2 regions of the Ornithinimicrobium humiphilum genome follow, and region 2 is predicted to be linked to the other one. Evidence: riboswitches for the same ligand, from Rfam matches in the RefSeq annotation. Region 2 holds a riboswitch; the other holds the start of a gene.
What was found. Region 2 has a riboswitch for FMN ahead of pnuC (nicotinamide riboside transporter PnuC). Riboswitches for the same ligand answer to the same signal wherever they lie in the genome.
Positions count from the first base shown of each region.

Region 1: another riboswitch for FMN. It lies ahead of ribD (bifunctional diaminohydroxyphosphoribosylaminopyrimidine deaminase/5-amino-6-(5-phosphoribosylamino)uracil reductase RibD); the one in region 2 lies ahead of pnuC (nicotinamide riboside transporter PnuC).

Region 1 covers NZ_VFPU01000001.1:2,789,601-2,793,803, forward strand. The annotation lists gene ribB (3,4-dihydroxy-2-butanone-4-phosphate synthase) at 1-109, opposite strand, end outside; gene FB476_RS13165 (riboflavin synthase) at 109-744, opposite strand; gene ribD (bifunctional diaminohydroxyphosphoribosylaminopyrimidine deaminase/5-amino-6-(5-phosphoribosylamino)uracil reductase RibD) at 749-1,816, opposite strand; FMN riboswitch at 1,941-2,067, opposite strand; gene FB476_RS13175 (response regulator transcription factor) at 2,189-2,902, shown strand; gene FB476_RS13180 (sensor histidine kinase) at 2,937-4,203, shown strand, end outside.
Region 2 covers NZ_VFPU01000001.1:2,009,682-2,013,884, forward strand. The annotation lists gene FB476_RS09475 (nucleoside/nucleotide kinase family protein) at 1-553, shown strand, start outside; gene FB476_RS09480 (PH domain-containing protein) at 567-1,040, opposite strand; gene pnuC (nicotinamide riboside transporter PnuC) at 1,037-1,756, opposite strand; FMN riboswitch at 1,904-2,032, opposite strand; gene FB476_RS09490 (HNH endonuclease signature motif containing protein) at 2,160-3,458, shown strand; gene rpe (ribulose-phosphate 3-epimerase) at 3,570-4,203, opposite strand, start outside.

The DNA.
Region 1 (4,203 bases), 780 kb from region 2:
CGGCGAGCACGACGTCGCCCTCGTTCTCGCGGTCGGCGTCGTCGAGGACGAGCACCGGCCGCCCGGCGCGCAGTGCCTCGAGCGCCTCGGGGACGGTCGCGAGGGCCATCACCCCTCCCTCCGCCCGATGGCGACGGTCTCCGGCACGAGCCCGTCGGCGAGCATCGACTCGACGTACTTCGCCAGCACGTCCACCTCGACGTTGACCTCCTCCCCCGGCCGCCGCCTCCCCAGCGTCGTCAGCGCCAGGGTGGTCGGGATGAGGCTGACCGCGAAGGTCTCGTCGGTCCGACCGGAGACGGTGAGGGAGACGCCGTCGAGGGCGACCGAGCCCTTGAGCACGACGTAGCGGCGCAGCGTGGGCGGCAGCGCGAAGGTCACGACCTCCCACCGCTCCCCCGGCTCGCGGGAGAGCACGGTCGTCGTCCCGTCGACGTGACCCTGGACGACGTGGCCGCCCAGCCGGCCGTCGGCGCGGAGGGCGCGCTCGAGGTTGACGGGGTCGCCGGGCCGCAGCCGGCCGAGCGTGGTGCGGGCCAGCGTCTCGGCCATGACGTCGGCCGTGAAGCCCTGGGGACTGCTGCCGGTGACGGTCAGGCAGACCCCGTCTACGGCGATCGATTCGCCGTGCCGCGCGTCGGCGGCGACCGTGGGGGCGTGCACCTCCAGCACGCAGGAGTCGCCGTCCGACCCGTCGGTGCGGGCGGTCAGGGTGCCGAGCTCTTCGACGATGCCGGTGAACATGGGGTCAGTCCTCCTGGAGGGAGCGGGTGGTGGTGGGAAGCAGGGAGGCCGGGCCGGGCTCCGAGGCGGCGCCGGCGGGGACCAGGCGCAGCCGGACGTCGGGCCCGACGCGCGCCACGTCGACGAGGCGCAGCCGGGGTGCGTCGGCGAGGGTGCCGACGCCGAGGTCGGGGACGGCCGGGGCGCCGCTCCCGAGCAGCACGGGCGCGACGTAGGACAGGACCTCGTCGACGCAGCCGGCGGCCCAGAAGGCGCCGGCCAGGGTGGGCCCGCCCTCCAGGAGCACGGTGCGCGCACCGTGCTCCACCAGCACACGCAGCACCTCCCGGGGGTCGTGCGTGCGCAGGTGCAGCACCGGGGACGGGCCGCCACGGAGGCGGGCGCCGGCGGGAAGCTCGCGACGCCCGACCACCACGCGCAGCGGCTGGGTGGCCAGCTCGTGCCCCTCCGGCGTGCGGGCGGTCAGGGCGGGATCGTCCGCGAGGGCGGTGCCGGTGCCGACGACGATCGCGTCGACCCGGGCACGCAGGGCGTGGGCGTCGGCGCGGGACTCGGGCGAGGAGATCCAGCGGCTGGTCCCGTCGGCCGCGGCGACCCTGCCGTCGAGGGAGCCCGCGATCTTCCAGGTCACGTGGGGGCGGCCCAGCGCGGCGGCCCGGGCCCAGTCGGCGACGAGGGCGTAGGAGGCGGCGTGCGGGTGCTGCTCGACGGCCACCCCGGCTCTCGTCAGCCGGGCGGCACCCCCGGTGGCGGACGCGGTCGGCTCGGGCACGGCATACACGACCGCGGCGACGCCCGCCTCGAGGAGGGCCTGCGTGCAGGGCGGCGTCCGGCCGTGGTGCGCGCACGGCTCGAGGGTCACGTAGGCGGTGGCGCCCCGGGCCCGCCCGCCGGCCGCGGCGATCGCGGCGACCTCGGCGTGCGGGGTGCCCGCGCCGCGGTGGTGACCCTCCCCGACGATCTCGCCGTCGGGGGCGACCAGGACGCACCCGACGCGAGGGTTGCGGTCGCGGGCCGGGCCCAGGCGGGCGCGGGCGACCGCTCGGTCCAGGTAGTGGTCGGTGCTCGTCACCGTCTCCTCCGTCTCGTCGTGCGACCCCGGAGGGGGACGACGGGAGACGGGTGCGACGACGAGGGACCGCCGTGCCCGGACGCCGGGTCGCCAGGACCCGACGCCGACGGCGATCCGTCGACGCTCGCGCTGCCTCCCATCCGGACTTTCACCGTCGGTCCCGGAGTTTCACCGGGTCAACCGGCCGCTGGCTGCGGTCGGGTCGCGGACTGTCACCGCCGGCTCGGAGTTTCACCGACCCCGGAGCGCGTGTCGTGCCCGGGAGGCTAGCAGCCGTTGCTGGGGGTTCCGTCGTCCGCGAGGCCCGACCACCCCGCACCGCATCCAGCAGTTCCCCAGGACATTCCCAGGAATGGGGCGGACCCTGGGAGCATGAGCACGACTCCCCCCACCGAGCCCGAGGCCACCCTGCTGGTGGTCGAGGACGAGACCAACATCCGCGAGCTGCTCACCACGAGCCTGCGGTTCGCGGGGTTCGAGGTGCACGCCGCGCCCGACGGCCGCACCGCCCTGGAGCTGGCGGCCAAGCACGACGTCGACCTCGCCGTGCTCGACATCATGCTCCCGGACATCGACGGCTTCCAGATCACGCGGACGCTGCGCGACGCCGGCCGCGACATGCCGATCCTCTTCCTCACCGCCAAGGACTCCCTCGACGACAAGGTCAAGGGTCTGACGGTCGGCGGCGACGACTACGTCACCAAACCCTTCAGCCTCGAGGAGGTCGTGGCCCGCATCCGCGCGGTCCTGCGCCGCACCCGCGTGGTGCCGGAGGAGGACGACCACGTGCTGCGTGTCGCCGACCTCGAGCTCGACGAGGACAGCCACGAGGTGCGCCGGGCCGGCAAGGTCATCGAGGTCTCCCCGACCGAGTTCAAGCTCCTGCGCTACCTCATGCTCAACCCGGGCCGGGTGCTGTCCAAGGCGCAGATCCTCGACCACGTCTGGGACTACGACTTCCGCGGCGAGATGAACATCGTGGAGTCCTACATCTCCTACCTGCGCCGCAAGATCGACGTCGTCGGCGAGCCCCTCATCCACACCAAGCGGGGCGTCGGCTACGTGCTGCGCGCCCCGCGCGACTGACCGCGCGCCGGCACCGCCGGCACCCCTCGTCGACGTGACCTTCCTCCGCCGCCTGCGCAGCACGGCCTACCAGCGGCTGCACAACATGTCGCTGACGCGGCGGCTCGTCGCCGTCGTCGTGCTCATGGTGATGGCGGCCTACCTGCTGACCATCTCGGTGACGATGACGATGCTGCGCAGCTATCTCGTCGACCGCGCCGACGACGACCTCCAGGCCTACCTCGAGCCGCTGGCGGCGAGCACCGTCACCCAGCTGCTGGGCAGGTCGGGCCAGGAGCAGCCGGTCTTCATCCCGCCGAACAACTACTACATCGTCTTCCTCCCCGCCTACGACACGCTGCCCGCGCGCGACCTCGTGCTGCCCTACCAGCAGATCACCCAGAGCCGCCCCGACGTCGACCGCGAGGCGGTGGACGCCCAGCCCCTGCGGGAGCCGTTCACGGTCGACGCCGAGCAGGGGGACGGCCAGTGGCGGGTCGCGGCGCTGCGCTTCTACGACAGCCAGGGCCGGGAGGCGGGCACGATCGTCGTCGGGCTCCCGCTCAGCGGGGTGGACGAGACCGTCCGGCAGCTCGGCCTCATCATGGCCGCCATCGGGGTCGCGACGCTGGTCATGGTCGGGGTGCTCGGCTGGTTCGCGGTGCGTCGCGCCTTCCGCCCGCTCACCCGGATCGAGGACACCGCGGCGGCGATCGCGGCGGGCGACCTGTCCCGCCGCGTCCCGCCCCGCGACGCCCACGACGAGGTCGGCTCCCTGTCGGAGTCGATCAACCGGATGCTCGCCCAGATCGAGCACTCCTTCGCCGTCCGCGAGGCCTCCGAGCAGCGGATGCGCGACTTCGTCGCCGACGCGTCCCACGAGCTGCGGACCCCGCTGGCCACGGTGCGGGGGTATGCCGAGCTCTACCGGGTGGGCGCGGTGGCACCGGACGACGTGGGCGGGGCGATGAAGCGCATCGAGGACGAGGCGAGCCGGATGACGGGCCTCGTCGAGGACCTCCTGACCCTCACCCGGCTGGACTCCGAGCCGGCCATGTCACCGACCCGGGTCGACCTCACCGTGCTCGCCAGCGACGTGGTGCAGGACGCCCGGGTGCGCGCCCCCGACCGGCAGGTGTCGCTCCGGGCGGTCGAGGGCGGGCGCGGCGACCGGTTGCCGGTCGTCGTCGGCGAGGACGGCGGCCTGCGGCAGGTGCTGACCAACCTCGTGGCCAACGCCCTGACCCACACCCCGGCGGGCACGCCCGTCGAGGTGGCCGTCGGCACGCTCGACGACCAGGTGGTCGTCGAGGTGCGCGACC
Region 2 (4,203 bases):
CGTCCGCCCGGTGGTGGAGGGCGCCGGTCGTGGTGACGGCCGGCCGGTGCTCGTGGGGGTCGACGGCCGCAGCGGGTCCGGCAAGACCGACCTCGCCGCCTGCCTGGTGTCCGCCGTGCGCGAGCTGGGCAGGACGTGCGGCGAGGTGCACCTCGACGACCTCTACCCGGGGTGGTCGGGACTGGCGGCCGGCCTGGAGCCCCTGTGCGCCGGGGTGGTGACGCCGCTCTCCCGCGGCGAGGCGGGCAATTATGTCTCCTGGGACTGGCATGCCTCCAGGCCGGGTCGCCGGCGGGACGTGCCGGTGGAGCAGGTGGTGGTCGTCGAGGGCGTCGGCACGCTGGCCGCCCCCTGCGCCGACCTGCTCGACCTGCGGATCTGGCTCGAGGCCCCGGCCAGGGTGCGCAGGGAGCGGGCGCTGCGCCGGGACGGCGAGGTCTTCGCGCCCCACTGGCAGGAGTGGGCCGACCAGGAGGATGCCCTCTTCGCCGCCGGCCCCCCGCCCGCCGACCTCGTCGCGGACACGGGCACCGGCCGGGTGCGGCGCGGCTGAGCCGCCCCGGACCTCAGCGGTCGGCCACGCCCCGGTGGTGGTGCTCGACGAGGGCGGCCAGACGCGAGGCGTCCTGCTCGGCCCGCTGCCCGTCGGAGCGCTGGATCGCCATCAGCGCGAGCTCCTCGGTGTCGGTCAGCTCCAGCACGGCCCACGGGGCCCCGCCCGAGTAGCCGACGCGCAGGATCTCCGCCCACTCCAGGTCGCGGGTGGTGAAGAGGTTGACCACCCGCAACCCGGAGGGGCTCGGCACGGCGCGGATCCGCGCGTAGCGCCACAGGAACAGCGCGCCGACGACGCCCAGCAGCGCGATGGCGATCCTGTTGAGCAGGAGCACCGACGGGTCGCTGCCGATCGGCATCGGGGAGAAGACCGCGACCGCGCCGAAGACGAGGACGCAGGCCACGGCCATCACCCGCGCGACCCAGGCCCCGACCACCGGCCGGAAGACGGCGTAGGGGTCCTTGCGGGGCGTCGCGGCGGTCATCCCACCAGCGTACGGTCCTCCTCGGCGAGGTTCGGACCACCGCCGGTGGGCGCCTCGACGCGGGCGGCCTTGCGCCAGACGACGAAGCCCCAGAGGACGAAGGCGCCGTACACGGCATACAGCACCGCCGACGGGTAGTAGCCGGAGTGCCACAGCAGGGGGATCCCGACGAGGTCCACGGCGATCCAGACCAGCCAGAAGTCCACCCAGCCGCGGGCCATGGCGTAGGTCGCGAGCATCGAGCCGACGAAGATCCAGGCGTCGGTCCAGTAGTACCAGCGGGGCGCGGGCCAACCGGCACCCACCTGGGCGAAGACCCACTGGGCCAGCAGCACGAGCACGGCGGCACCGATCAGGTATGCCGTGCGCTCGCGGGCGGTCGCCCAGCGCGGGGTGATGGCGGGCTCGTGCCGCTCACGGGTGCGCTGCGAGCGGCGCCACGCCCACCAGCCGTAGACGCTGGTGAGGATGAAGAACACCTGACGGGCGGCCTGCCCGAACAGGCTGTGCTCCTGGGGCGTTGCGAACCAGACCCCCATGAAGACGGTGAAGAGCAGCAGGTTGCCGATGATGCCCACCGGCCAGGCCCAGACCTTGCGGCGCATGCCGAGGATGGCGGAGGCGAGGCCGAAGCCGTTGCCGACCACCTCGCGCCAGGCGATCGGGTGGCCGGCGATGGTGAGCTGAGCGTTGAACAGGTCGTTCCAGACGTCCACGGCTGCATCCTTTGCGGATCGTGCGGCCGGAACGACGAAGAGCCCCGGCCGCGTACGGTGTGGGCGCCGGGGTGTCGTGCGAGTAGCTGAGACGGGTGCCGCGGCCGACGACGCCGGCGTACGCCGACACCGAGGGGCCTCGAGACCCGCGTGCTTCCTCCCATCCGGACTTTCACCGTCGGTCCTGGAGTTTCACCAGGTCAACCGGCCGCTGGCTGCGGCCGGGTCGCGGACTATCACCGCCGGCTCGGAATTTCACCGACCCCGGAGCACGTGTGCAGCGCCGAGTCTACCGCTCGGACCCCGACGGCTCCTACCCCCCGGGTGATGACCTTTCCAACATCGTCTTATGGCCTGTGGACGGCGACGGAGGGGCGTCGGTGTTCGGATGTATGTTCGATTCATGCAGCAGGTGCCGGGGAGGGCGCGGCCGCCGAGGGGGATCGAGTCGGCGGCCGGTGACTCCTGGCTGCTGGCCGATCGGGCGTGGCTGCCCAGAGACTTCCCGGTTGACGTGAGCCGTCCGGAGCTGGTGCAGGACGACCTGGTGGTCGAGTCGTTGGGGTGGATCCCCCGGGCGGTGGCGGACCTGGAGCGGTCCCGGTTGGTGATGGCCACGGAGGCCGTCGACCGGGGGTTGCACCTGGCCGGGGGGTTCTCGGTGGTGGACTGGCTCGCGCTGCGGTGTCCGGACCTGGAGCGGCGTGCGCTGTACGACCTGGCCCGGTTGGCGCAGGCCGGGCGTGAGTCGGTGCACGCCCCGTTGATCGAGCGCGTCAAGAACGGGCAGATGAGCCTGGCGCGGGCGGCGAGGCTGCACCGGGCCCTGCAACGGGTGCGGCCGGGCATGCCGGTGGATGAGTACGCCGCCGCCGTGGAACTGCTGGCCAAGGCCGGGTCCGACCCGGTGTTCGACGACAAGGACATCGGCAGGATCGTGGACCGGCTCGTCGCGCAGTGCGTGGACGAGCGGGACCACGAGGCGAAGGCCCGCAAGAAGCACGCGATGCGGGGCATCTACGAGTCGAGCCTGGCCGACGGGTCGGTGAAGCGGTGGGTCATCACCTTCGGTGACGACGCCGACTACGAAGCTGCGAAGGCGATCATCGACTCCCCGCTGGCCGCGCCGGCCTCGAAGGAGGAGCAGGAAGCGACCGGTGAGCTGGAGCTGCGGACGGCGACCCAGCGCAGGTACGACGCGTTCCTGACCGTGCTCCGCCGTGGTGTCGCCGGGACCGAGGGTCAGCCGACGACACCGAAGGCGATGCTGATGGTGACGTTGGACTTCGAGACGCTCAAGCGGCAGCTGTCCGAGACCGGTGGTCACCTGCCCGGGGTGGGTTCGACCCTGGGTGGGGTGCCGTTGCGGGCGGAGGCGATCCGCAAGCTGGCGTGCGAGGCCGACATCATCCCCGTCGTGCTCGGTGGACCGTCGGAGATCCTCGACCAGGGCCGCCGCAAGCGCCTCATCACCCCCGCCCAGCGCGTCAGGTTGGCCGCGCGGGACCGGGGGTGCACGATCCCGGGGTGCACCGTGCCCGCGACCTGGTGCGACGCCCACCACGTCATCCCCTGGGCGATGGGCGGGCGATCAGACCTCGGCAACTACGCCCTGTTGTGCCCGAGGCACCACACCTTCGTGCACGACCGGAACCTCACCGCGACCGTGACCGAGCTCGGTGTGAGGTGGCATCTGAGATGACCCAGCCCCGAGCCCGGCCCGAGTCGGCCGGGCGACGAGGTGTGCCTGCCTGCCGGCGAACGCGTCCTTCCTTGCGCGCCCTGGACCTGTGCGTCCGTGCCCGTCGCCCCGTCAGGCCCCGCAGGCGGCGTGAGCGGTCGCGCGCAGCTCGGCGATGCGCGCCGCCACGTCGTCGGCGCCGTAGACCGCCGACCCCGCCACGAAGACGTCGGCCCCCGCCTCGACGCACTGACCGATGGTGTCGAGGGACACTCCCCCGTCGACCTGGATCCAGACGTCCGTGCCCCGCCGCTTCGCCGCCTCGCGCACCGCGCGCACCTTGGGCATCTGGTCGGCCATGAAGGACTGGCCGCCGAAGCCCGGCTCGACGGTCATGACGAGCACCATGTCGACCTCGGCGAGGAGCTCCTCGTAGGGCTCGAACGGCGTCCCCGGCTTGACGGCGAAGGCGGCCCGGGCCCCCGCCGCCCGGATGGCGCGCGCGGTCGCGACCGGGTCGGCAGCGGCCTCGACGTGGAAGGTCACCGACCTCGCGCCGGCCTCCGCGTAGCCGGGGGCCCAGCGGTCGGGGTCCTCGATCATGAGGTGGCAGTCGATCGGGACCGGGCTGACCCGGACGAGCGCCTCGACCACCGGCTGCCCGAGCGTCAGGTTGGGGACGAAGTGGTTGTCCATGACATCGACGTGGGCCCAGTCGGCGTCGGCGATCCGCCCCAGCTCGCGCTCCAGGTTGGCGAAGTCGGCC